Regions from separate parts of the Citrobacter sp. LST-B2 genome, predicted to be linked through region 1. Evidence: riboswitches for the same ligand, from Rfam matches in the RefSeq annotation. Region 1 holds a riboswitch; each other region holds the start of a gene.
The links. A riboswitch is a leader RNA that binds a small molecule or an ion and turns the genes downstream of it on or off. The one in region 1 is predicted to bind cobalamin.

Region 1 (7,400 bases):
TGTCCGGCTTCGTTGCCATACACATCACCAAAGGTGCGATCGAGTTCTTTCAGCGCCACTTCAATTCCGCGCTTAACGTCGGAAACGTCGTTACCGCCGATAATGATGAGAGAACCGTGACCCGCGCCGCCTTTGGTATCGCGAGGGAGTTCAATGCTTACCACTTCGGTATTGGTGGCTTTGACCGCTTCGTCTGCCGCCATAATGTGCGGACCCGCGCCGGTACGCGCGCCCAGGATGCCAATGGAGCGATAGCGCTTCTCAAGCTTCATTGCTTCCAACAGGGCACTGTCTACGTTTGCAATCACCAGACCTACGGTGTCGCCAATCGCGGTGCCAACAAATTCCGTTAAACTGCAGCTCTTCTCTGCCATAGCCGTCTCTCGTTTTGGATGGGTTTTATCAGGGATACCCGCTTGATCAGGCGTTGCCACACGGGCAATGACCTGCGCCATGATCTGTTCAACCAGTTCATTGCTGCTCATGGGTTAATTCCCTTCGGTAAGATTTTTTCAACATCGGTATGAGGGCGTGGAATCACGTGTACGGCTTTCACTTCTCCCACGTTGCGCGCAGCAGCAGCACCAGCATCGGTCGCCGCTTTTACGGCACCGACATCACCGCGAACGATGACGGTTACCAGCCCTGAGCCAATTTTTTCGTAGCCGACCAACATGACATTGGCTGACTTCACCATTGCATCTGCGGCCTCTATGGCTGCAGTTAAGCCTTTGGTTTCTACCATTCCTAATGCTTCTTGTTGCATAAAGACCTCGCCTGGGTTGTCCCGATATTCATGACTATAAAAAGAAGCGAGGAAAAAGAATGGCTGACTTGAAAGTCTGGGTGAAAAATTAGTGGGCTGTGAATGTGACAAACTTGCTATGTTTTATTTTATCTATTTGTTTTTATTGTTTTTGTTATTTTTTATTAATGTGATATTTTGGCTTTTGCTATTCCATATTTACATTTTTGAGGGTGACATGGTTAATTTAATTTGCTATGCGGAAAATCCAATTTGTGACATTGATTGGAAAAGGAAAATCTTCAAATAACCAATTTTTGCTATCACGAATCGTCCTGGTTAATTACATTCAGGCACTCTACACGCTGCCTTTGAATAAATAGATGGCAAGAAATTGCTATAACAACACGATTTTTCCAGGTCTGAGAATGCGCAGTTTGCCAACAATTTTCAGCGGCCTCTTCCTATAGTAGTGCCGTTGTACTCTACGACCAGCAAGGGTCCGCTGGTAAGGACACGAACGCTTCTAAGAAGGTGTCACAATGAATGATTCACTGAAAGCGCAATGCATTGCCGAGTTTTTGGGTACCGGATTGTTTTTGTTTTTTGGTATCGGCTGCCTTAGCGCACTGAAAGTCGCAGGCGCCAGTCTGGGTCTCTGGGAAATTTGTATTATTTGGGGTCTGGGTATTTCGCTTGCGGTTTATCTGACGGCGGGAATTTCCGGAGCGCATCTGAACCCGGCCATCACAGTCGCACTCTGGCTGTTTGCCTGCTTCCCGGGACGCAAAGTTCTGCCTTACATCATCGCGCAGGTCGCGGGAGCGTTTGGCGGTGCGGTGCTGGCTTATCTGCTTTACGGCAATTTATTCACCGAGTATGAAACTGCCCACAACATGGTTCGCGGCAGTGTCGATAGCCTCTATCTGGCCAGTATTTTCAGTACCTATCCGGCGGCTGCGCTAAGCGTGTGGCAGGCGGCAGGGGTCGAAATCGTCATCACCTCAATCCTGATGGGGCTGATTATGGCGCTGACCGACGATGGTAACGGTGTGCCTAAAGGGGCACTGGCGCCACTGCTGATCGGTATTCTGGTGGCGGTGATTGGGGCATCCACAGGCCCGTTAACCGGCTTTGCCATGAACCCGGCGCGTGATTTTGGTCCTAAGCTGTTCGCCTGGATGGCAGGTTGGGGAGATATTGCGATGACTGGTGGACGCGATATTCCGTACTTTATTGTGCCGATTATTGCGCCATTGATTGGTGCGTGTGCGGGCGCGGCTATCTATAAGTACCTTATCGGTAAAAATTTGCCCTGTAATACGTGTAAAATCGAAGAGACGGACGCGTAATTTTGGCTGGCGTGGCTAATATCACGTCTTTAATTTCTTTTTCGTGATCTGCTTTCACGAACTGACTAAAAAGTCTCCCCACCCAGGGAGACTTTTGTTATTGTCCCTTGTACTTTCTGTCATTTACATACAAGGATGGGGATGATAAGAAGTAAATGTAAAATTTATGTTTTCATTATAACAATGGATTAACTGAGGGATTTTATCATGATTTCTGCGAGCACCCTGAACTCAGAACTCATTAATAAAATCGCACAGGATTTTGCGCAAGCGACCAGCCTGGCTGTTGTGGTTGTCAATATTCACGGTGATGAGATTTCTGAGCTGTTTAATTTCACACCTTTTTGCCAACTGATGCGTCAGCATCCGCAACACAGTACCCGGTGTCGTATGAGCGATCGCTGTGGGGGACTGGAAGCGTCAAAATCGGATCAACCCTGTATCTATCGCTGCCATGCCGGGCTTACCGATTTCTCTATTCCTCTCGTGATCGCAGGCCATCTTGTTGGATTCGTTCTGTGCGGCCAGGTGCGTTTACGTAACGATGATGGTGCCGATCTGCTCGATATCATGAAGGTTGACGATCGCTGGCAGGCCGATCCTGAACTGCTCAATGAGTTCAGTAATGTCCCGGAAATGGACTATTCTCGCGTGATGGCCTCGGCGGATCTGCTCAAACTCATTGTTGAAAACTGCCTCAAGAAGCAACTCAATTTCGTGGTGATCAAAGACAGCACGCAACCTGCTGAGCCTTCACGCCCGACCCGCGCCGCCAGCCCTCATGACAGCAAAATGAAAAAAGCGTTACGCTATATTGATGCCCACTTGTCAGACGATCTTCGCCTTGAAGATGTGGCCTCGCACGTATATCTGAGTCCATACTACTTCAGCAAACTGTTCAAAAAATATCAGGGCATTGGTTTTAACGCGTGGGTCAATCAACAGCGCATGGCCAGTGCCAGAGAGCTGCTTTGTCACAGTGACTGGAGCATTGCCAGTATTGCCCGCAATTTAGGTTTTTCGCAAACCAGCTATTTTTGCAAAGTGTTCCGTCAGACTTATCAGGTTACGCCGCAGGCCTATCGGCAAAAAATAAATGAAAACTTGCCTGCTGAATCGGCATAAATAGCAATATTTTGCTATTGCCGATTTTTGATATTCCCGCGTAATCCGGTCATTTATAATGGTTAAGTGTTTTTAGTACAGCAATAAATTGTCATAGCGCAATAAAATATCGCTCTTTACGGAATAAACTTCACCAGTTTTTATTTCTGTGATGAGATACAGTGTCATTGTTAAGAGGTTTCATTATTCTCTTGCACGACATTTCATTCAGAATCGTTTTATTGCGGCGTTTTTTGTTGATAAAAAATGCGTAACGAATAAGTAACGAAAAGTATTGTTGTGATGAGGAGAATTCATTCTGTTCATCATTTAAGCCGACAGGTTTGACACATTTGTGTCTGGGAAGGGGGTGAAAATCCCCCGCAGCCCCCGCTGCTGTGATGCTGACAACCCCGTGAAGACCACTGATCGCAAGATTGGGAAGGACGGGCGAGGACGACGCTAAGCCAGAAGACCAGCCTGTCGGATACTACCAACAACTTCGGTGGGAAGTGGGTTGCTCAGATGCGTACAGTCGGAAGACTGGGTGTCGGTACATCCCTACCACCCTGAACAGGATCAGGGTCATGGCGGCAAAGCAGTACGCGTTTGTTCTGGCAGGTACCGGTAGCGGCTGTGGTAAAACCACAGTGACGCTGGGCTTGCTGAACGTGATGAAACAACGTGGTTTACGCGTCCAGCCCTGCAAAGTCGGCCCTGATTACCTTGACACCGCCTGGCATACGGCCATCAGCGGTACCGCCTCCCGCAACCTCGACAGTTTTATGCTCCCCGAGCCGGTGCTTAATGCGCTGTTCCGCGAACAGATGCAGGATGCAGATATTGCAGTGATCGAAGGGGTGATGGGGCTGTACGACGGTTACGGTACAGATCCTGATTATTGCAGTACCGCCGCGATGGCCAAGCAGTTGGGCTGTCCGGTCATTCTGCTGGTTGACGGGAAAGCCGTTTCTACTTCCATTGCCGCCACGGTGATGGGCTTCCAGCATTTCGACCCGACGCTGAACATTGCCGGCGTCATCGTTAACCGCGTCAACAGTGAGTCCCATTTCCAGTTGCTGAAAACCGCTATCGAGCACTACTGCGCTGTGCCGGTGCTGGGTTACGTCCCGCGCGTTGACGGCGTCGCGCTACCCGAACGGCATCTGGGATTGGTGACCGCGCGTGAGTCCGTCGTCAATCAACAATCGTGGCAGGATTTCGCCGCCCGGCTGGAAAGTACACTGGATATCGATCGGTTGCTGGCGTTAAGCCACCTTCAGGCATTGCCGCCAGGCGAATGGCCTGAACGTCCTGCGCCCAACGCCGGAGAAGGACTGACGCTGGCGATGGCTGATGATGAGGCCTTTAATTTTTATTATCCCGATAACGTGGCGCTGCTGGCGCGTACCGGCGTCAACATTGTGCGCTTCAGCCCGCTCCACGATCGCGAATTACCCGATTGTCAAATGGTCTGGCTGGGCGGCGGTTATCCGGAACTGCACGCGTCCGCGCTGGCGGCCAATACTACTATGCTGACAAGCCTGCGCGAGGCGCATCAGCGCGGTGTCGCCATTTATGCCGAATGCGGCGGATTGATGTACCTCGGCAGCCTGCTGGAAGATGCCGACGGGGTTGAGCATCGCATGGCCGATATCCTTCCCGGTCGCAGCAAAATGGGTAAACGGCTAACCCGCTTTGGCTATTGTGAAGCGCAGGCTTTGCAGCCCACGCTGCTGGCCGCGGAAGGCGATGTGCTGCGCGGTCATGAATTCCATTACTCCGATTTTTCCCCTGAAACCCCCGCTGTGCTGGCTTGCCGTAAAGTCCGTGACGGTCAGACGGTGCAGGCGTGGTCCGGTGGCTGGCGAACGGGCAACACCTTCGCCAGCTACCTGCACGTTCACTTTGCTCAGCGTCCATTAATGCTTAATCACTGGCTGAATGCCGCGCGGGAGGCGTTATGACGCTACTGGCATGGTGTGTGGCCTGGCTTCTCGATGTCGTGATTGGCGACCCACCAGACTGGCCGCATCCGGTGCGCTGGATAGGCAATCTGATCACTGCCGTGCAGCGGATTATTCGCCGCTACTGCCACAGCGACCGGGCGTTACGCATTGGTGGTGGGGTGATGTGGCTGGTGGTTGTCGGCTTGACGTGGGCGGTTGCCTGGGGCGTGTTACACCTGGCGGCGTGGATTCATCCATGGCTCGGTTGGGTCGTTGAAGTCTGGATGATTTTCACCGTGCTGGCGGGGCGCTGTCTGGCAACGGCGGCGCAAGAGGTTGAGCGCCCGCTGCGCGAAGGTAACCTTGCACAAAGCCGCGAAAAGCTCTCGTGGATTGTGGGGCGCGACACATCGCAACTTCAGCCAGAACAGATCAACCGGGCGGTCGTGGAAACCGTGGCGGAGAATACGGTTGACGGCATTATCGCGCCGCTGTTCTTCCTCTTAATTGGCGGCGCGCCGATGGCGATGGCCTACAAAGCGGTGAACACCCTGGATTCCATGGTGGGTTATAAACACGAAAAATACCGGGCGATTGGCATGGTCAGTGCTCGCCTGGACGACGTCGCGAACTACATTCCTGCACGGCTGAGCTGGCTGCTGCTGAGCGCGGCAGCGGTGTTGTGCCGTCGTGACGGCGCCCGGGCGCTCTGTGTGGGCTGGCGGGATCGCTATAACCACAGCAGCCCGAACTGTGCCTGGGCGGAGGCTTCCGTTGCCGGTGCGTTGGGCATTCGACTGGGCGGCCCGAATGATTACTTTGGCGAGCGCGTTGAAAAACCGTGGATCGGCGACGCGCAGCGCACTATTTCCATAGATGACATTTCCCAAACGATTCGACTGATGTGGGTTGCCTCAACGCTGGCTCTGGTGCTGTTCCTTGTGACGCGCTGGCTGGTAATGGGTGTGGCCTGAGGATAAATGACAATGCAATACATCCAGCAACCCCAGGCGATTGAAGCCAAAAGTTTTGACATCATTGGCGAGATCATTCATGAAACGCGCCCGGAGTACCAGTTTGCCAGTCCGCTACATGAAGCCATCATCAAACGGGTGATTCATACCACCGCTGACTTCGACTGGCTGGATATTCTCTGGTTTTCGGATGATGCGCTGGAACAACTTTGTGCAGCGCTAAGTCGCCCATCGGTTATCTATACCGACACCACCATGGCGCTGTCGGGGATCAATAAAACCCTGCTGGCGAAGACGGGGGGCGAGTGTCGCTGCTATATCAGCGATCCGCGCGTGGTAGCGCAAGCGAAAGCGCAGGGTATCACTCGCTCAATGGCGGCTGTCGACATTGCCGTGACGGAAGAAGGCGAAAAAGTGTTTGTCTTTGGCAACGCGCCCACTGCGCTGTTTCGCCTGTTGGAAAAAGATGTAGCGGTAAGCGGCGTCGTCGGCGTGCCGGTGGGATTTGTCGGCGCGGCGGAATCCAAAGAGGCGCTGACGCACAGCCAGTTGCCCGCCATTGCCGCCCTCGGACGCAAAGGCGGCAGTAACGTTGCGGCGGCGATCGTGAACGCCATGCTGTATTACATGCAGGGGGCGCGATGAGCGATCAGACTTTCGACGCGCCCGTCTGGCATAACGGCAAAGCGCTGCGCAAAGGTTATACCACTGGATCGTGCGCCACGGCGGCGGCAAAAGTCGCCGCGCTGATGGTGTTGCGTCAGCATCTGATCCATCAGGTATCGATTGTCACACCTTCCGGCGTCACTCTGTGTCTGAACGTGGAATCTCCACACATTGAAGGACAGCAGGCCATTGCCGCGATCCGTAAAGATGGCGGCGATGATGTCGACGCCACCCACGGGATGTTGATTTTCGCCCGCGTCACGCTGAATGACAGCGGTGAAATTGTCCTGTCCGGGGGCGAAGGCGTCGGCACCGTCACCCGCAAGGGGATTGGTCTGCCTGTCGGCAGCGCGGCAATTAATCGCACCCCGCGTCACACCATTGAGTCCGCCGTGCGTGAGGCGATAGGCCCGGTACGCGGGGCGGAAATCGAAATATTTGCCCCGGAAGGCGAAGAACGAGCGCAAAAAACCTACAACTCGCGTCTCGGTATTCTTGGCGGAATTTCCATTATTGGCACCACCGGTATTGTGACCCCCATGTCCGAAGAGAGCTGGAAGCGGTCGTTATCGCTGGAGCTGGAAATCAAACGTGCCGCCGGACTGGAGCG
Region 2 (7,400 bases), 1.7 Mb from region 1:
TTCGATCAGGTGCGCGTTCGCTTCCCCTTTCACCAGCGCCTGAGCGGCAATGCGTCCCTGGTCGTATGCTGCGGACGCCAGGCTCGGGTAACCGATCACATCACCCACCGCGTAAACGTGCGGCAGCGCGGTTTGGTACATGCTGTTGACCTTGAGCTGACCACGGCTGTCGGTTTCCAGACCGATATTCTGTAACGCCAGAGAATCGGTGTTGCCGGTACGACCATTGGCATACAACAGGCAGTCGGCCTTCAGTTTCTTACCGGACTTCAGGTGCATGATCACGCCATCGTCGCAGCCTTCGATTTTCTCATACTCTTCATTGTGGCGAATGACGACGCCGCTGTTCCAGAAGTGGTAAGAGAGGGAGTCGGACATCTCTTGATCGAGGAACGCCAGCAGACGGTCGCGGGTGTTGATGAGATCAACTTTGACCTCCATTCCGCGGAAGATCGACGCATATTCGCAGCCAATCACCCCGGCGCCATAAATAATCACATGGCGCGGTTCGTGGTGCAGACTGAGGATCGAATCGCTGTCATAAATGCGCGGGTGCGAGAAATCCACGTCTGCCGGATGATAAGGGCGCGATCCGCAGGCAATGACAAATTTCTCTGCTGTCAGGGTTTCAACCATACCGTCATGACATTCCAGCGCCAGCGTGTGTTCGTCAACAAAATGGGCGTTACCCTGCAAGATCTCGCAGTGGTTACGCTCATAAAAACCCTGCCGCATCCGTGTTTGCTGATTAATCACGTTGTCGGCATGGTTGAGAATATCGGCGAATGAGGAACGAAGCAGGCGGGAATGATCGCTATAAAGGGGGTTCTGATTGAATTCGATAATACGACTGACTGCGTGGCGGAGCGCTTTTGACGGGATGGTGCCCCAGTGGGTGCAACCGCCGCCAACGTTATGATAACGCTCGATAACGGCAACACGAGCTCCTTGCTTAACCAGACCCATTGCAGCGCCTTCGCCGCCGGGGCCGGAACCTATAACTATGGCATCGTAATCGTAGGAATGTGGCATGGTAAGGCTTACCTGTTCTTATACATAAAAGCAACAGAATAGTAACATCATTGCCGGGATAACCCAATTATCGTTGTGCTTTTTTGCGAAGCCGAAGCACAAACTGCGCGTAAACAATCATTCACAAAGCTGAACAAACAGATTAACTTTGAACTCTGGTATAGTGCCGGACAAGGCATACGGAAGGATTCAGACATCGTGATGGGCGTTAGAGCGCAGCAAAAAGAAAAAACCCGGCGTTCGTTGGTAGAAGCCGCATTTAGTCAACTGAGCGCGGAGCGTAGCTTCGCCAGTCTCAGTTTGCGTGAAGTCGCACGTGAAGCGGGCATTGCGCCAACCTCCTTTTATCGTCATTTCCGTGATGTTGATGAGCTCGGCCTGACCATGGTTGATGAAAGCGGTCTGATGTTGCGTCAGTTGATGCGTCAGGCTCGTCAGCGTATCGCCAAGGGCGGGAGTGTGATCCGCACCTCGGTCTCCACATTTATGGAGTTCATCGGTAACAACCCCAACGCCTTCCGTTTATTATTGCGTGAACGTTCTGGCACCTCAGCGGCGTTCCGTGCTGCCGTTGCGCGAGAAATTCAGCACTTCATCGCGGAACTTGCGGACTATCTGGAAATCGAAAACCATATGCCGCGTGCGTTTACTGAAGCGCAAGCCGAAGCGATGGTGACGATTGTCTTCAGTGCAGGTGCCGAAGCGCTGGACGTGGGCGCGGAACAGCGTCGGCAGTTAGAAGAGCGACTGGTACTGCAACTGCGCATGATTTCGAAAGGTGCGTATTACTGGTATCGCCGTGAACAAGAGAAGATGCCCCTCATTCCGGGTAACGTGAAGGAAGAGTAATGAAACAGTCAGTTCAGGATAAAGGTACGCTGCTGCTGGCGCTGGTCGCTGGCTTGTCAATCAATGGTACATTCGCGGCGCTGTTTAGCTCCATCGTGCCGTTCTCTGTATTTCCGATTATCTCGTTGGTGCTGACGGTGTACTGTCTGCATCAACGTTATTTGAATCGCACCATGCCTGTGGGTTTACCGGGTCTGGCTGCCGCCTGCTTTATTCTCGGCGTTCTGCTTTACAGCACCGTGGTGCGCGCGGAATATCCGGATATTGGTTCCAACTTCTTCCCGGCGGTGCTGTCGGTCATTCTGGTCTTCTGGATCGGCGTGAAAATGCGTAATCGCAAGCAGGAAGTGTCGGAATAAAGAGGAGAGGCCGGATGAGACGCTTTGCGTCATCATCCGGTTATGACACTCACTTCGCCGTCAACAACACCCCACACTCCATATGGTGCGTATACGGAAACTGATCAAACAGCGCCAGACGTGATACGTCATGCGTCTGGCTTAACGTTTCCAGGTTCTTGCACAGCGTCTCCGGATTACAGGAGATGTACAGAATGCGCGGATATGCCTGTACCATTTTCTCCGTTTCGCTGTCCAGACCGCTGCGGGGCGGATCGACAAAAATCGTTTCGCACTGATAGCTTTTCAGATCGATACCCTGCAAGCGGTTAAATTCGCGCACGCCGTTCATTGCCTGCGTAAACTCTTCCGCCGCCATGCGGATAATCTGCACGTTATCAATCTGATTCGCCGCAATGTTGTATTGCGCGGCGGCAACAGACGGTTTGGCGATTTCGGTGGCCAGCACACGGTCAAAATTGCGTGCCAGCGCTAAAGAAAAGTTGCCGTTACCGCAGTACAGTTCAAGCAGGTCGCCTTTCGAGCCTTTAGTGACATCCAGCGCCCACTCCAGCATCTGAATGTTCATGGCCGCATTTGGCTGCGTAAAGCTGTTCTCAACCTGGCGATAGATCATTTCTTTGCCCGCAACTGGCAAACGTTCATCAATGTAGTCCTGATCCAGCGCGATTTTGGTTTTTGTCGCGCGGCCAATCAGATGCACGTTCAGGTTCTGCGCACGCAGGGCGTCGCGGAGCGCTTCGGCGGCTTCACGCCATTCGTCGTCCAGCCTTTTATGATACAGCAGCGAAACCACTGCCTGATTACTCATGGTGGTGAGGTAATCAATCTGGAACAGTTTATGGCGCAACACGCGGTTGTCGCGCACGCCTACGATCATCGCGGTCATCAACTGGTTAATCAGTTCACTCGCCGCAGGGAAGCTGTCGACGCGGATTCGGCTTTTGCTCTGTTGGTCAAAAATGATGTGATAGAGGTCATCGCCATCGTGCCAGATGCGGAATTCAGCACGCATACGGTAGTGACTGACCGGCGAACGAAACACTTCCGGGACAAGGTCAGAAAAGGGCGCCATCATACTCTGCAAGCGCACCACTTTTTCGGCGAGCTGCGCGTCATACTGTTCTGTCGGAAGGTGTTCGGGGGTCATGATGTATCCTGAAAAATAAAAGTACGCGGGGATTGTAGGGATTGCTCAACAGATGTCCAGTCATTGATGATCTCTCATATTTAACAAACACGCTGGACAGTAAGATGTTACAAACTGTAGCATCCGTGTGCCGGTCCTGTGAGTTAATAGGGAATCCAGTGTAAATCTGGAGCTGACGCGCAGCGGTAAGGAAAGGTGAGATGAGAGCGTAAGCAGACACTGCCTGTTGGGTGGGAAGTCTTCATCTCTTATATCCGTGGATAACCTTCCAAGCCCGAAGACCTGCCGGCTAACGTCGCAACTGGTTTTCATCATCGCGTACTATCGGTGGGACCTGCGGCATCCTTCTTATATTGTGGATGCTTTACAATGATTAAAAAAACATCGCTGCTGACGGCGCTCTCCGTCACGGCTTTTTCGGGTTGGGCACAGGATGCCACCCCTGACACGCTTGTCGTGACAGCAAACCGTTTTCAACAACCTGTTAATACCGTTCTGGCCCCGACCGATATTGTCACCCGCGAGGATATCGAACGCTGGCAGTCCCGAACCGTTCTGGATGTCATGCGCCGCCTGCCAGGCGTGGATGTCGCCCAGAATGGCGGCATGGGGCAAAGCTCTTCTCTGTTTGTGCGGGGTACCGAAGCGAAACACGTTCTGGTGTTAGTCGATGGTATTCCGGTCGCCCGTCCGGGCATTACGAATAATTCCGATATTGACCAGATCCCGGTGTCGCTGGTGCAGCGCATTGAGTATATCCGTGGCCCGCGCTCAGCGATTTATGGCTCTGGCGCGATTGGCGGCGTAGTGAACATCATCACTATGACGGGTGAGGAACGTTCGCAGATTAATGCTGGCGTGGGGTCAAAAGGTTATCAGCAATATGACGGTACGTACCGCCAGCGTTTTGGCGATACCGTGGTAACCGCGGCCGGGGCTTATCAGACCACCAAAGGCTTCGACGTTCAGCCGCGTTCCAGCTATAGCGGCGACAGCGATCGCGATGGTTATCGCAATAAACTCTTCTGGGGTGGCGTTGAGCACAAATTTAACGATCAATTCGATGGTTACTTTCGTGGCTACGGCTATGCCAGTAATGCCGATTACGACCAGGGGAACTGGGGATATGACGGCGGAAACGACGAGCACCAGAATTACACTCAGTCGTGGGATACGGGGCTGCGCTTCAATTCTGGAATCTACTCGTCACAACTGGTCGCTAACTACCAGCGAATTAAGGACTATAACTACAGCAGCCTGAATGGGCGCTATGCCACAGGTTATAGCCTTGATGATATGGAACAGCGCTACGTCCAGTGGGGCAACAACGTTATTGTCGGGCACGGCGCTGTCAGTGCTGGTGTCGACTGGAAACAAGAAAAGCTGATGTCCTTCGGCGAGTATGGGACAGACAACTATAAGCGTGATAACACGGGCCTCTATCTCACCGGGCAACAGCAGATTGATAGCGTGACGCTGGAAGCGTCGGGCCGTGAAGACCATGACGACCAGTTCGGCTGGCATGGTACCTGGCAAACAGCGGCGGGATGGCAGTTTGTTGATGACTATAAAGTGACGCTTTCCTATGGCACGGGCTTCCTTGCGCCTTCACTGGGGCAACAGTTTGGTGCGGAGCGTTTTGGGATCGCCTCTAACCCAAACCTGAAGCCGGAAGAGTCGAAGCAGTGGGAAGCCGGATTAGAAGGGCTGACCGGCCCGCTTGACTGGCGTCTGTCGACCTATCGCTACAAAATTCAGAACCTGATCGACTACAACAACAATACCTACTTCAACGTCAAATCCGCGACCATCAAAGGCCTGGAATGGACCGGGAACCTGACGACCGGGCCGGTCGATCATCGCTTAACGTTGCAGTATGTTGATCCGCGTGATGATGAAACCGATCAGCCGCTTTATCGTCGCGCTAAACAGCAGGTGAAGTACGAGCTCAGCGGACAGGTCTACGATCTGGGCTGGGATGTGACCTATCAGTATATTGGCGAGCGTTACGATTACGACTACGACAATTCCCGGAAGGTGAAAATGGGCGGGCTGAGCGTGTGGGACCTCGGACTTTCATATCCAGTCACCTCACATCTCACAGTTCGTGGTAAAATAGCCAACCTGTTCGATAAAGATTACGAGACAGTTTATGGCTACCAAACTGCAGGACGGGAATACACCTTGTCTGGCAGCTACACCTTCTGATCCGCGCCCCACCGTGCTGGTATTTGATTCCGGTGTCGGTGGGTTGTCGGTCTATGATGAGATTCGGCATCTCCTGCCGGATCTCCACTATATCTATGCTTTCGATAACGTGGCTTTTCCTTATGGGGAGAAGAGCGAGGCATTTATCGTTGAGCGCGTTGTTGAGATCGTGACGGCGGTACAGCAGCGTTATCCTCTTTCTCTGGCCGTTATCGCCTGTAACACGGCCAGCACGGTCTCTCTTCCTGCCTTACGTGAGAAGTTCGCTTTCCCGGTTGTGGGCGTGGTACCGGCGATCAAACCGGCGGCGCGTCTGACGGCGAACGGGGTTGTCGGGCTTCTGGCCACGCGCGGGACGGTGAAGCGCCCTTATACGCATGAACTGATCGCGCGCTTTGCCAATGAGTGCCAGATAGCCATGCTGGGGTCCGCAGAGCTGGTGGAACTGGCGGAAGCGAAGTTGCACGGCGAACCCGTGCCGCTGGAAGAACTGCAACGGATCCTGCGCCCATGGCTGCGGATGCCGGAGCCGCCTGATACCGTGGTACTTGGCTGCACCCACTTTCCCCTGTTGCAGGAAGAACTCTTACAGGTTCTGCCTGAAGGAACGCGACTGGTCGATTCCGGGGCGGCCATTGCACGACGTACTGCCTGGCTACTGGAACATGAAGCGCCGGATGCGAAATCAGCAGATGCCAACATTGCCTATTGCATGGCGATGACGCCAGAAACTGAGCAATTATTGCCCGTTTTGCAGCGCTATGGCTTTGAATCGCTCGAAAAACTGACGGTTTAACGCTGTTTTGGGTAAATATTACGCACTCGGAAAATTATTTTAAATTTCCCCTTGTCAGCCCGAAATAACTCCCTATAATGCGCCTCCACTGACACGGAACAACGGCACGCAAGCCGCCGGGTCAGCAGGGTTCTCCGGTGAAAACCAGTGATGAACACCGACAGAGAAAAGCGAAATAAATGCTTGACTCTGAAGCGGGAAAGCGTATTATGCACACCCCGCGCCGCTGAGAAAAAGCGAAGCGGCACTGCTCTTTAACAATTTATCAGACAATCTGTGTGGGCACTCAGAGTGACATGGATTCTTAACGTCGCAAGACGAAAAATGAATACCAAGTCTCAAAGAGTGAACACGTAATTCATTACGACGTTTAATTCTAGGAGCATCAAACTTAAATTGAAGAGTTTGATCATGGCTCAGATTGAACGCTGGCGGCAGGCCTAACACATGCAAGTCGAACGGTAACAGGAAGCAGCTTGCTGCTTTGCTGACGAGTGGCGGACGGGTGAGTAATGTCTGGGAAACTGCCCGATGGAGGGGGATAACTACTGGAAACGGTAGCTAATACCGCATAATGTCGCAAGACCAAAGAGGGGGACCTTCGGGCCTCTTGCCATCGGATGTGCCCAGATGGGATTAGCTTGTTGGTGAGGTAACGGCTCACCAAGGCGACGATCCCTAGCTGGTCTGAGAGGATGACCAGCCACACTGGAACTGAGACACGGTCCAGACTCCTACGGGAGGCAGCAGTGGGGAATATTGCACAATGGGCGCAAGCCTGATGCAGCCATGCCGCGTGTATGAAGAAGGCCTTCGGGTTGTAAAGTACTTTCAGCGGGGAGGAAGGGGTTAAGGTTAATAACCTTAGCCATTGACGTTACCCGCAGAAGAAGCACCGGCTAACTCCGTGCCAGCAGCCGCGGTAATACGGAGGGTGCAAGCGTTAATCGGAATTACTGGGCGTAAAGCGCACGCAGGCGGTCTGTCAAGTCGGATGTGAAATCCC
Region 3 (7,400 bases), 300 kb from region 1:
GGGTTTGTCCTGCGGCGATCCCCGCCAGCGAGACGTCTATCGGCTCATTTTCTCCGCGCGTTGTTTCGTCCGGCCCTAATGCGGAAATTAACGGCCAGACGGCGGCGGTCACTCCCGCTGCGCCAACAAATTTTGTCAATTTGCACAGGCAGTTGCGTCGTTGCTGCTGAATGTCTTTATCCGGCTGTTTGTTCTCCACCACCACAGCGCTCTCCCTTACTGTTTATCAATACGCGAATAGATATCCTGGAAGCGCTTATTAGCGATCCCGGGGGCCGTAAACGCGCGATAGCTGTCCGGCAGGGTGGCGTTGCCGACTTTAATCAGCATGACCATCCCTTGCGCATAATGCGGGGTGCATTTAATGCCGTAGAAGCCCGCGTTGTCATACTTCACTGCGATCTCCTCATCGATTTTGCCGATAAATCCCGGGTAGCCCGCAGGCGAGAGTTCAGCAATCGAGGCTGCGTTGTGACTCTTATGTTTGCGGATAAATTTCACCGTATCGCCAGGCTGAATCTCCAGGTAGTCTGGCTCATAGACCATGGGGCCTGCTGAACCGCGATTCTTCATCAGTACTTCGTGGGTTTGCGCGAAGGCAGAGGCGGTGAGGAGCAGCAAACACAATACGTTCAGGCTCTTTTTCAGAGAGTTCATGGGGGGCTTCCTTAGGTTTCTTCAGGTCTTTGATAACGAATAAAACAGTTCGCACCATGGCGATCGCGCTCGACGATGGCGTCAATGCCAAACCAGGCGCGGAGATTCTCGCGGGTGAAAATGGTGCAGGGACGGCCCTGCATTTCCAGACGACCGGCGTTCATCACGATGATGCGATCGCAGAACATGGCCGCATGATTGAGATCGTGGAGAGCGGCGACAACCGTCAGTTTTTCGCGTTTCACCAGACTGAGAAGGCCAATCTGATGTTGAATGTCGAGGTGATTAGTGGGCTCGTCCATCAGTAGCAGTTGTGGCTGCTGAGCGAGCGCGCGGGCAATATGCAGGCGTTGTTTTTCGCCGCCGGAAAAGGTGTGCCAGCAGCGATGGCGAAGATGCTGAAGATCGACTTTCTCCAGCATGGTCTGGACGATATCGTCATCGTTGTCCGACCACGGATTCAGTAGGCTCAGCCACGGGGTTCGCCCCAGCGAGACGGCCTGTATCGCGGTCAGGCGCTCACTGGTTTCTGCCTGCTGTTCAACCAGCGCGACCTGCTGCGCCAGTTGACGACGTGAATAGCGATGCAGCGCTTTTTGCTGCAACAGGATGTGACCGGCGGTGGGCTTCAGCAGACCGGCCAGCAATGAAATCAGCGACGTTTTCCCGGAACCATTGGGGCCGATAATGCCGACAAACTCACCCGGCGCCACGCTGAGTGAGACGTCATTGACGATCACTTTGCCTTTCACCTGCCAGTGCAGACTTTTCGCCTGAATTATCGCGTCGCGGATGGCAACCGGAGTCGGTACAGGATTGACGGTCATTTGGTCGGGTTTCCTCTGATCAGGATGATGGAGAACGCGGGCGCACCGACCAGGGCCGTAATAACGCCGATAGGCAGAACTTGTCCGGGGAGAAGCGTGCGGGAGATAACATCGGCGACGATCAGGAAAATGGCGCCGATCAGCGCGCTGACAGGCAGCAAACGATGGTGCTGATGGCCTACCAGCAGACGGGCGGCGTGAGGGATCACCAGTCCCACAAAGCCAATTGCGCCGACGATGGAGACCATAATGGCCGTCATACCCGTTACGGCGGCAATCAGCACGCCACGTGTGCGTTTTACCGGAATCCCCAGTGAGGCGGCGGACTCCGCGCCAAAAGAGAAGGCATCCAGATGGCGGGCATAACAGAAGCATATCGCAACGCCAACTAACGCTGTGGGGATCGCCAGCACCACATCCGGCCAGCGGACGCCGCTCAGATTCCCGAGTAACCAGAACATAATGCCGCGTGCCTGTTCCGCGTTAGCTGAACGGGTGATGATCAGCGAGGTCAGCGCATTGAATAACTGGGAACTGGCAATCCCGGCGAGAATGATTTGCGTCGTCACCCCACCGCCTTGTCTGCCGCCTGCCGCTACCGCCAGAAGGGCCACAAACAAAAAGGCAGTCAGGGCACCGACAAATGCGCCGAACGACATGCTGATCATCCCGGCGCCCAGTCCGGTCAGCGCAACCAGCACCGCACCGGTTGATGCGCCTGCGGAAATGCCCAGCAGATACGGCTCGGCAAGCGCATTGCGCAGTAACGACTGTAAAACCACGCCGGACACGGCCAGGCAGGCGCCACAACTGGCGGAGACCAGCGCACGGGTCAGGCGATAGTTCCAGACAATCCCGGCATCCAGCGCATCAACCGGATAATCGGTATCAAACAGATGGTTTGCCAGCGTGTTGAATACGTGCTGCCAGGGAATAAACGTCTCGCCAATGGCGATCCCTGCCAGCAGGACGCCGCACATCAGCACGCTAACCCAGAGGGCGTGGCCGCAAACATTGACTGCCAGCCGACTAACGGCGTGACGCGTCCTGCGTAAATCGCTCATAGTAACCTGCGTTTGGAGTGCATAACACGCGCCGGCCCCGTCAGGAACTGACGCGAAACGAGGGTTAATGCGCGGCTTGTGGATGCGCTAAACCATACTCAACCAGGGCGTCAGCCAGTTTTTCAACACCGTCAATCGTTCTGATTCCGGCATTCATGGTCTGTACATCAATCACGGGTAAATGATCGGCTTTTACGGCGGGGATCAGCTGGGTGACCGGGTCAGATTTCAAATAATCCATTTTCACCTGCCAGTCATCGGCCGGGAAACGTCGACGACTCATTTCCCCCAGCACTATCACTGTCGGTTGGGCTTTGGCGATGGTTTCCCAACCGACCGTTGGCCACTCCTCTGCGGAATCAATGACGTTTTTGATACCCAGGGTCTGCGCAATCCAGGCAGCAGGCCCTAATTTCCCGGCGACATAAGGATCCAGTTGCAGGTCGGCGCTGGAGAACCAGAAAACGGCAGAGACGCTGTTGTCCATCCCGGCGATTTTGCTTTTCGCTGCCGTTTCACGTGCTTTGAGGCTGGCAATCAGTTCTTCGCCCTTATCCTGAACGTCGAAGATCCTCGATAAGTCGGCCACTTCCTGATAGACCATTGCGATATCAAACATGCCTTTGCGCACGCCGTCACCGCCATCTTCGTTATCTTTCGCGCAGTCTGCCGGTGCGGTATAGACCGGGACTTTCAGTTCGCTGAACTGTTCATAAGACGCCACCGCGCCCGCAGGGCCGATCTGCCATTCGAACTGGCTGGCGACCAGATCCGGTTTTTTGGCAATGATGCCTTCGAAGCTGGGGATGTTCTGCGCAATAACTGCAATCTTGTCATTTGCCGCCTTATACGCGTCGGGAACGGGCCCGAACCACAGCGATGTGCCTACCACGCGATCGGCCAGGCCCAGCGCATACAGGATCTCAGTGCTGTTTTGTCCTACGGTGGCAACACGTTTTGGCGCTGCGTGAAATGTCATATCCCGACCACAGTTTTTTATCGTCAATGGATATTCCGTTTTGGCTGCATGAGAAAGACCTGAGGTGAGAAACAGTGCGGCACCAGCAACAACCAGAAGCATTTTTTTATAAGGTAAAGAGGTAACATTAGCGTGCATTATTATCATCCCGTTCATGCCAGAATCTGAACGTCTGGTCATGGATTATATCGTTCCATATATCGGGAGAGTTCATGACGATAGATGACAGGACATCGTGAAATTTATGCATGACGTTATGCAAATAAAGAAAGTCAGCGGTTCAGTCAAGGATCTGATTCGCTCTTTCACGGTGCCTAATATCAAATAATTCATCACATGGACCATCCCGTCCACTCAATGGGGTATAAATTTGACAGCAGGTCTCCTGACTCACGGTAATCAGAATATCGGCCTTCCCATAAAGATTCGCTTTACAGTGACCTGCAACAAAATATGCTGCACGAGGATATTCTGCATCCGCCTACAGTTGCGGGGGCAGTCATGGAATGGGATTGCAATAATCCGCACCATGTTCCTATTCATTACAATGTTGGTGCAATGAAATACTGTCGAAAAAGACTGTATCGGCATTTGTTAACAAGATCAATCGCAAGGGGAAAGACGAATTTTATTGAGTGGGATAAATTTTAGTTGTTGTTTATCAACGCGTTATGTTTTTTTTGAGGATGAAATTGCGGATGTCGAAATGTAATAATGAAAAGCTAAATGAGAATTGATTGACATTGATCAAGTAATATTCTTATTCATGCGTGATTTACGTGATCTCTCCATATGCACTAATTGCCAGTCATCGTGCATATCCATCACAACCTGAAAATGATTACGTCGCCAGAATGAATAACCTCCCGGTAAAAAATGATGGGTATGTAAGTATAATAAGTTGTACCGCTGCTGCTCGCAGAATGTTTCAGCAAAAGCGAGTAACTGACGTCCAATACCTTTTCTGCGGTAACGTTTGTCCACATAGCAGCGACAAATTTCTGCCGTTTCTGTCAAAATATAGCGTCCGCGAAGTTCGGCTATACGGTCGTCATATTGGCAGACGGCCAGGGTCGCAATGAGTTCCTGCTTTTCGCTCCAGGCGCACAGCAATACATTGCGCTGCTGTTGAATATACTGCTGTTGCAGGTTAAAAACATCCTGTCCGGGAGTAGGGGCAGGTCTGTCAGCCGCAAAAAATTCATTCAGATGTTGAATCAGAAATAACTGAACCGCCGGAATATCTTCTCCGGTCATTTCACGTAGCGTAAATGAAATCACGAGTTGTCACTCTTATTTGCAGAAACTGAAAGCTGATAATAACAACACGGGAGGGGAAAAACAGGGGACAGAGCGGAAAATGTTACCGGCCTGTACAGGAACAGACCGGTAAGCGCAAAAAGATTATAAATCAGCCAGCGCCGCGTCGCGGTTCGGGAAAAAGGCCAGACGACCCGGAATCGGCTTAATGCCAGCGCGCGCCATCGTGCGCAGCGGCTGGAACTCAAGGTTACTTACGCGCAGTTCGCAGCCTTCTGGCAATCTTTTCACAAAGCGCTGGAAGGCATCCAGACCACCTGCGTCCAGCACCGGTACCGCGTCCCATTTCAGTACGACAATGCGTTTTCCTTCGATGCGTGACTCCAGATCGGTAAACAATCCTTCAGCGGCTGCAAAGAACAGTGGGCCGATCACGCGCAGCACCAGTACATCATCGGGGACCTCGACGTTAACCGCTGCCAGTCGCGTCATGCGTGCAATACGGCGCATAAACAGTAACGAGGCCAGCACAATCCCGACGCTGATGGCAATGACCATGTCAAACAGCACTGTCAGTGACATACACATCATCATCACAATGATGTCGTCTTTGGGTGCATGACGCAGCAAATCCACAACTTTGTGCGCTTCACTCATGTTCCAGGCCACCATCAGCAGCAGGGCCGCCATCGCCGACAGCGGCAGCCATGAGAGCAGCGGTGCCAGCGCCAGCAGCGCCATGATCACCAGCAGCGCGTGGATCACGGCGGAAATAGGGGATGTTGCGCCAGCGCGGACGTTTGCCGCCGAACGGGCAATCGCCGCCGTTGCGGTAATCCCACCAAAGAAGGGGGCGACAATATTACCCAGGCCCTGACCAATCAGCTCGCTGTTGGCTTTGTGTTTCGTGCCGGTCATTCCGTCGAGTACCACGGCGCAGAGCAGGGACTCGATTGCCCCCAGCATGGCCATTGAGAAGGCCGCCGGAAGCAGGGCGCGCAGGGAATCCCAACTCAACGTGAAATCAGAATCCGGCAGGTTCCACGGCAGCACCAGTTGCGGCAGCAGTTGCGGTATCCCGTTGCCCTGTGAGCCGTCGGCCAGAATATAGTGGAACTGAGAACCAATGGTGGCAACGTGGCCGCCCAGCAGGTTGACGATCCCCATGACAGCACAGCCAGCGAGTAGGGCGGGCAGGTGGCCCGGCAGGCGAATGCCCAGACGCGGCCACATCATCAGCGTGCCCAGCGTGACCACCCCGATGGCGGCATCGCCCAGGTTAATGCTCGGCAGAGCCATAAATAGCGCGCCGACTTTTTGCAGATAGTGTTCCGGAACGTGGGCCATCTGCAAACCGAGGAAATCTTTGATTTGCATGGTACCAATGGTGATACCAATCCCTGAGGTAAAACCTAAGGTAACTGAGACCGGGATGTACTCAATCAGGCGGCCAAAGCGGGCCAGGCCAAAGAGGATCAGGAAGACCCCGGACATCAGCGTCGCGACAAGCAGGCCTGCCAGCCCAAACTGTTGTGAAACGGGGTAGAGGATCACCACAAACGCGGCGGTCGGGCCTGAGACGCTAAAACGCGAGCCCCCGGTTAAGGCAATAACAATCCCGGCCACAGCGGAGGTATAAAGTCCGTACTGCGGCGCGACACCACTCCCGATAGCCAGTGCCATCGCCAGCGGGATAGCAATAATCCCGACGGTGATCCCGGCAATCACATCACGGGTAAACCGTGAGGCGGTATATTTTTCTTTCCAACAAGCGTCGATGAGGGCGCGGAAAGGCATCACATGTGAGGAAAAAATTCTGTTCACAATAATGTTTCATCCATGAGCGCATCATCTGTCAACTCAATGAAATGGCGGGTTGGCAGGTGAAGGAGGCATAAGTCATACAAATAAAGGTTACAGACAAAAAAACCCGCCGCAGCGGGTCTTTGAGCCGGGTTCGATTAATGCTCGAACATAGCAGAAATCGATTCTTCGTTGCTGATACGACGAATCGCTTCGGCCAGCATACCCGACAGGGTCAACGTACGCACGTTCGGCAGTGCTTTGATTTCGTCGGTCAGCGGAATGGTATCGCAGACAACGACTTCATCAATCACAGAGTTACGCAGGTTGTTTGCCGCATTGCCTGAGAAGATCGGGTGAGTGGCATAAGCAAATACGCGTTTTGCACCACGTTCTTTCAGCGCTTCAGCTGCTTTACACAGCGTACCACCGGTGTCGATCATATCGTCAACCAGCACGCAGTCACGACCCGCTACGTCACCGATGATGTGCATCACCTGAGAGACGTTTGCACGCGGACGGCGTTTGTCGATGATCGCCATATCGGTGTCATTAAGCAGCTTAGCGATAGCGCGGGCACGCACGACGCCACCGATGTCCGGAGAAACCACAATCGGGTTATCCAGATTCAGCTGCAGCATATCTTCTAACAGAATTGGGCTACCAAATACGTTATCAACCGGTACGTCGAAGAAGCCCTGGATCTGTTCAGCATGCAGGTCAACGGTCAGAACGCGGTCAACGCCGACGCTGGACAGGAAGTCAGCGACAACTTTTGCCGTAATCGGCACACGAGCGGAACGTACACGA

Region 2: it holds a riboswitch for cobalamin, as region 1 does, so the genes downstream of both, btuB (TonB-dependent vitamin B12 receptor BtuB) here and ACQ0PY_RS14745 (cobyrinic acid a,c-diamide synthase CobB) in region 1, are expected to answer to the same signal.
Region 3: it holds a riboswitch for cobalamin, as region 1 does, so the genes downstream of both, ACQ0PY_RS13135 (ABC transporter substrate-binding protein) here and ACQ0PY_RS14745 (cobyrinic acid a,c-diamide synthase CobB) in region 1, are expected to answer to the same signal.

The regions. Positions count from the first base shown of each region.
Region 1 covers NZ_CP192598.1:3,032,293-3,039,692, reverse strand. Annotated here, with positions in the region: gene pduB (propanediol utilization microcompartment protein PduB) at 1-485, opposite strand, end outside; gene pduA (propanediol utilization microcompartment protein PduA) at 482-766, opposite strand; gene pduF (propanediol diffusion facilitator PduF) at 1,288-2,097, shown strand; gene pocR (transcriptional regulator PocR) at 2,305-3,222, shown strand; cobalamin riboswitch at 3,525-3,699, shown strand; gene ACQ0PY_RS14745 (cobyrinic acid a,c-diamide synthase CobB) at 3,789-5,168, shown strand; gene cbiB (adenosylcobinamide-phosphate synthase CbiB) at 5,165-6,124, shown strand; gene ACQ0PY_RS14735 (cobalt-precorrin-8 methylmutase) at 6,137-6,769, shown strand; gene cbiD (cobalt-precorrin-5B (C(1))-methyltransferase CbiD) at 6,766-7,400, shown strand, end outside.
Region 2 covers NZ_CP192598.1:4,777,222-4,784,621, reverse strand. Annotated here, with positions in the region: gene sthA (Si-specific NAD(P)(+) transhydrogenase) at 1-1,032, opposite strand, end outside; gene fabR (HTH-type transcriptional repressor FabR) at 1,231-1,881, shown strand; gene ACQ0PY_RS23040 (YijD family membrane protein) at 1,881-2,240, shown strand; gene trmA (tRNA (uridine(54)-C5)-methyltransferase TrmA) at 2,290-3,390, opposite strand; cobalamin riboswitch at 3,505-3,694, shown strand; gene btuB (TonB-dependent vitamin B12 receptor BtuB) at 3,760-5,598, shown strand; gene murI (glutamate racemase) at 5,543-6,394, shown strand; rRNA gene ACQ0PY_RS23020 (16S ribosomal RNA) at 6,788-7,400, shown strand, end outside.
Region 3 covers NZ_CP192598.1:2,735,543-2,742,942, reverse strand. Annotated here, with positions in the region: gene petA (ubiquinol-cytochrome c reductase iron-sulfur subunit) at 1-202, opposite strand, end outside; gene ACQ0PY_RS13150 (pseudoazurin) at 217-657, opposite strand; gene ACQ0PY_RS13145 (ABC transporter ATP-binding protein) at 669-1,484, opposite strand; gene ACQ0PY_RS13140 (FecCD family ABC transporter permease) at 1,481-2,548, opposite strand; gene ACQ0PY_RS13135 (ABC transporter substrate-binding protein) at 2,613-3,665, opposite strand; cobalamin riboswitch at 3,886-4,113, opposite strand; gene ACQ0PY_RS13130 (GNAT family N-acetyltransferase) at 4,275-4,784, opposite strand; gene dauA (C4-dicarboxylic acid transporter DauA) at 4,932-6,584, opposite strand; gene prs (ribose-phosphate diphosphokinase) at 6,749-7,400, opposite strand, start outside.